DNA from 2 places in the Oerskovia sp. NPDC060287 genome. Region 2 is predicted to be linked to the other one. Evidence: riboswitches for the same ligand, from Rfam matches in the RefSeq annotation. Region 2 holds a riboswitch; the other holds the start of a gene.
What was found. A riboswitch is a leader RNA that binds a small molecule or an ion and turns the genes downstream of it on or off. The one in region 2 is predicted to bind FMN.
Positions count from the first base shown of each region.

Region 1: another riboswitch for FMN. It lies ahead of ribD (bifunctional diaminohydroxyphosphoribosylaminopyrimidine deaminase/5-amino-6-(5-phosphoribosylamino)uracil reductase RibD); the one in region 2 lies ahead of pnuC (nicotinamide riboside transporter PnuC).

Region 1 is NZ_JBHXBO010000230.1:140-2,519, forward strand. Features, by position in the region: gene rpe (ribulose-phosphate 3-epimerase) at 1-598, shown strand, start outside; FMN riboswitch at 751-876, shown strand; gene ribD (bifunctional diaminohydroxyphosphoribosylaminopyrimidine deaminase/5-amino-6-(5-phosphoribosylamino)uracil reductase RibD) at 992-2,248, shown strand; gene ACFWFR_RS16215 (riboflavin synthase) at 2,248-2,380, shown strand, end outside.
Region 2 is NZ_JBHXBO010000068.1:3,006-5,385, forward strand. Features, by position in the region: gene ACFWFR_RS08300 (VOC family protein) at 1-268, opposite strand, end outside; gene pnuC (nicotinamide riboside transporter PnuC) at 379-1,122, opposite strand; FMN riboswitch at 1,295-1,420, opposite strand; gene ACFWFR_RS08310 (helix-turn-helix domain-containing protein) at 1,540-2,349, opposite strand.

The DNA.
Region 1 (2,380 bases), on a different contig from region 2:
CGCGATCGCGACCGCCGACTACGCGCACGTCGACGTGATGGACAACCACTTCGTGCCCAACCTGACCCTGGGTCTGCCGATCTTCGAGCGCCTGGTCCAGGTGTCCCCGGTGCCGATCGACGCGCACCTCATGATCGCCGACCCCGACCGCTGGGCGCCGGGCTACGCCGAGGCGGGCGCCGCGTCCGTCACGTTCCACGCCGAGGCCGCCACGGCCCCCGTGCGCCTGGCGCGCGAGCTGCGCCGCCTGGGCTCGCGCGCGGGCCTCGCGCTGCGTCCCGCGACGTCGGTCGAGCCGTTCCTGGACCTGCTGCCCGAGTTCGACATGCTCCTGGTCATGACGGTCGAGCCCGGGTTCGGCGGCCAGTCCTTCATCGAGGGCACGCTGCCCAAGATCCGCCGCATCCGCGACGCGGTGTCCGAGGCCGGGCTCGACGTGTGGATCCAGGTCGACGGCGGCGTCTCGCGCGCCACGATCGAGCGCGCGGCCGAGGCCGGCGCCAACGTGTTCGTCGCGGGCTCCGCGGTCTACGGGGCGGAGAACATCCCCGAGGAGATCGCGGCCCTGCGGGCGCTCGCGGAGGGCCACGCGCACTGACGCCGTTCACATCGGTCCAGCCCGCGGGACGGGCGGGGCCGCGTGCCTGCCGGCCGACGCCGGTGTGGCATGCTGGGTGGAGACGAGAAGCCGGGCCCGGTGCGCACCTTCGGTGGGCGGGGTCCGGGCTCGAGCGCATGAGCAGTACGCACACACGTGCTCCGGGGTCGGTGTAATTCCGAGCCGGCGGTGACAGTCCGCGACCCACGCCTCGGCGTGGTTGACCTGGTGGAACTCCAGGACCGACGGTGAAAGTCCGGATGGGAGGAAGTACGTGGCGGCGCGGGGCGGAGCCCTGTGCCGTGGTGTCGTGACGTCCGTGGACCCTCAGGGGTCCCCGTGGCGTCGCCGACCCCTCACCCCGGAGCATCGTGCTCACCGGGAGGAGGACGCATGGGCGCCAGGCCCACCCTGACGATCGACGCCGCGATGGTGCGCGCGCTCGAGCTGGCCGCGCGCGGCCCCGCGCACGGCCCCAACCCGCGCGTGGGCGCCGTCCTGCTGGGACCCGCGCCCCGGCCGCTGGACTCCCTGCCCGACGCCGCCGCTCCCGGCCCCGTGGACGACGCACCCCGGGCGGTGCTCGCCGAGGGCTTCCACCGGGGCGCGGGCAGCCCGCACGCCGAGGCCGCGGCCCTGGCCGACGCCCGCGAGCGCGGCGTGGACGTGCGCGGCGCGACGGCCGTGGTGACGCTCGAGCCCTGCAACCACACCGGACGTACCGGGCCGTGCGCGCAGGCGCTGCTGGACGCGGGCGTGGCGGAGGTCGTGTACGCCGTGGGGGACCCGAACCCCGTCGCGACCGGCGGCGGCGAGCGCCTGCGCGCGGCCGGGGTGCGCGTCGCCGCGGGGCTGCGCGAGGCCGAGGGCGAGCGCCTGCTCGGCCCGTGGCTGGTGGCCGTGCGCCGGGGGAGCCCGTACGTGACCCTCAAGCTCGCCACGACCCTGGACGGGCGGGTCGCCGCGGCGGACGGCACCTCGCAGTGGATCACCGGACCGGCCGCGCGCGAGCACGCCCACCGGGTGCGGGCACAGGTCGACGCGATCCTCGTGGGCACCGGGACGGTCCTGGCCGACGACCCGTCGCTCACGGCGCGCACCCCCGTGCCGGCACCGGGTGGGGCCGCCGAGGGCGAGCACGAGGCGGGGCTCGCGGGGCACCGGCCGGTGCGCGCCGCTGGTGGGGTGGTCGGGCTGGAGCCCGGGCTCGCGGGGCATCAGCCGGTGCGGGTCGTCGTCGGGCTCCGTGACCTCCCGCCGCACGTGCGGCTCGCGCCAGGAGGGTCCTGGACCACCGACGGCGGCGGCCCCGTGCTGCACCTGCGCACGCGCGACGTCCGCGCGGTCCTGGCCGAGCTGGCCGGGCGCGAGGCCCGCCACGTCCTGGTCGAGGGCGGCCCCGGCCTGGCGACCGCGTTCCTCGCGGCCGGGGCCGTCGACGAGATCCACGCCTACCTCGCGCCGGTCCTGCTGGGCGCGGGCCTGGGCGCGGTGGGCGACCTGGGCGTGACCACGCTCGCGGGCGCCCCGCGCTTCGTCACGCACGACGTGCGCCGCCTGGGCGCGGACGTCCTGGTCGTGGCCCGCGCCTCGCCCTCCGCCCACCCCCTGACCACCGTCCCCAGCACCACCCCCGAACAGGAGAGCTGATGTTCACCGGAATCGTCGAAGAGATCGGTACGGTCCGCGAGATCGCGTTCCCGGGCGGCCAGGAGTCCGACGCGGTCCTGACCGTGCACGGCCCCCTCGCCACCTCGGACGCGCACCTGGGCGACTCGATCG
Region 2 (2,380 bases):
CCGCCTGCTCGCCGCTCAGCGAGATCGAGAATCCCGCGCCGGTCGGGACCTCCATCGAGCTCGGGGTGTCCGCGGCCATGAGGACCAGGCCGTGGGGGGACTCGAGCTGGGAGTGCATGACCTTGTCGGCGTCGGCCGGGTCCTCGGAGGCCTGGAAGTCGGCGAACGTGCTGATCGTCAGCTCGCCCCCGAACACGTCGCGGTAGAACTCGATCGCTTGTCGTGCGTCGTCGCGGAAGTTCAGGTAGGGGTTGAGTCGCGTGGCCATGGTGGTGCCGCCTTTCCCGTCGCGTCGTCGAGCCGGATGCGGGTGCGCTGCGCAGCGGCGCACCCTTTCCGAGTATCCGCCCGCGGCGGGGCCGACGGCAGGGGGGAGCGTCAGTCCCGTCCGACGACGGCCGCCCCCGCGCTCTCGTCGGGGTGCGAGCCCGCGAGCCGCAGGGCCTTGGCACGTCGGTCGATCCGCCACCACACGAAGAACCCGACGAGCGTGAACGCCCCGTAGAACACGTACATGAACGCGGACGCGTAGAAGCCGGCGTCGACCAGCAGGGGCACGCCCACGATGTCGACCGCGACCCAGATCAGCCAGAACTCGACCCAGCCCTTGGCCATGCCGTACGTCGCGAGCAGCGAGCCCATGAAGATCCAGGCGTCGGCCCACACGGGCTCGTAGGACTCGAGCATCCGGAAGATCGGGGTCAGGACGAGCGTCCCGCCCACGAGCGCCACGACGAGGAAGACGCGTTGCCGCCACGTGGCCCACCGGGGTTCGACCGACACCCCGTGGCTGTCCGCGTCGAGGTTCGCCGCGTCCTGGCCGAGGCGCGCGCGGGTGCGCCGCCACTGGACCCAGCCGTACACCGACACGACGACGAACATGACCTGGCGTCCGGCCTGGCCGAGCAGGTTGACGGGGTTGGGCGTCGCGAACACCGCGCCCAGGAACACCGTGAGGAGCAGCAGGTTGCCGACGATCCCCACGGGCCACGCCCAGATCTTGCGGCGCATGCCTCCGAGCGCGGACGCCAGGCCGAACCCGTTGCCGACGATCTCCCGCCACAGCAGGTGCTGGCCGCCGATCGTCAGCTGCGCGTCGAAGAGCGCGTGGATCAGGTCCATCGATGTTCCCTCGTCCTGGGCACGGCGGCTCCGGGGTGAGGGCGGGCGCCTGGTCGGGGATGCCCTGTCCGGGCTGCCCGACGGCGGCGCTCACCACGGCGAGACCGGTCCCGACGGTCGTGGGCGGGCTCGACGGATCGTCGTGCCCGACCCGGCCGGGGACGGCCGTGCCGCACGTGCTTCCTCCCATCCGGACTTTCACCGTCGGTCCTGGAGTTCCACCAGGTCAACCGCGCGTGGGCGCGGGTCGCGGACTGTCACCGCCGGCTCGGAATTGCACCGACCCCGGAGCACGTTCGTGCGTACTGCTTGCTGTAGTGCTGCAACCGCCGATGGTACCGGTGCATTCCCGGGGCTCGTCGGTGCTGTGCCGAGTGCGTGGTTCGGCTGCGACACGCCCGGCGAGCCGCAGCCGAATCACGCACTCAACGCGTCGCGCACGGCCCGGGCCACCTCGTCGGGGTCGACGTCGCCGTCGAGCACGGTCACGACGACGCGGCGGGTCGGCACGGTACCGACGGTGGTGTCGGCAGCGGGGCCCGCCGTCGGACCGTCGCCCGCCTCGCCCCCGGTGCGCCCGGGTGACGTGGACGACTGGGGTGGCTCCGTCGTCGGGCCTGCGGGGTTGCGGGCCGCGCGGCGCAGGTCCGCGAACGCCTCCTCGAGCTCGGGACGCAGGTCCTGGTCGGGGTCGCGCAACCAGCGGCGCAGGATCGCGTTGTGCACCGCGACGACCGACGCCGCGAACGCGACCGACGCGGTCGAGTTCCGGGTGTCGGCGGGCAGGGTGTCGCGCAGGTAGGACGTGAACGCCCGCTCGTAGCGGTGCGTGGTCACGAGCTCGCGGTCGCGCAGCGCGGGCACGTCCTGCAGGAGACGGTGCCGTGCGACCGACGTCTCGCGCTGGCCCACGTGGTGGTCGAACACGAGCCGGGCCGCCTTGCACACCTCGACGTACGGGTCGACGTTCTCGAGCTCCTCGGGGGTGACGCCCCGCGCGGCGGGGCGGGTCTCCCCGAGGAGGACCACGACGGCGTCCAGGAGCAGCTCGTGGTCCGCGAAGACCACGTCCTCCTTGGAGCGGAACCGTCGGAAGAACGTGGCCCGGCTGATCTGCGCGGCGTCGGCGATGTCCTCGACGGTCGTCTGCTCGTAGCCCTTCCGGGTGAACAGCTCGATCGCCGCGTCGACCGCCTGCGCGTGCGTGTTGCTTCGTGCGGCACTCATGAACGGGACGGTACACCGCGTGCTGCGGGCG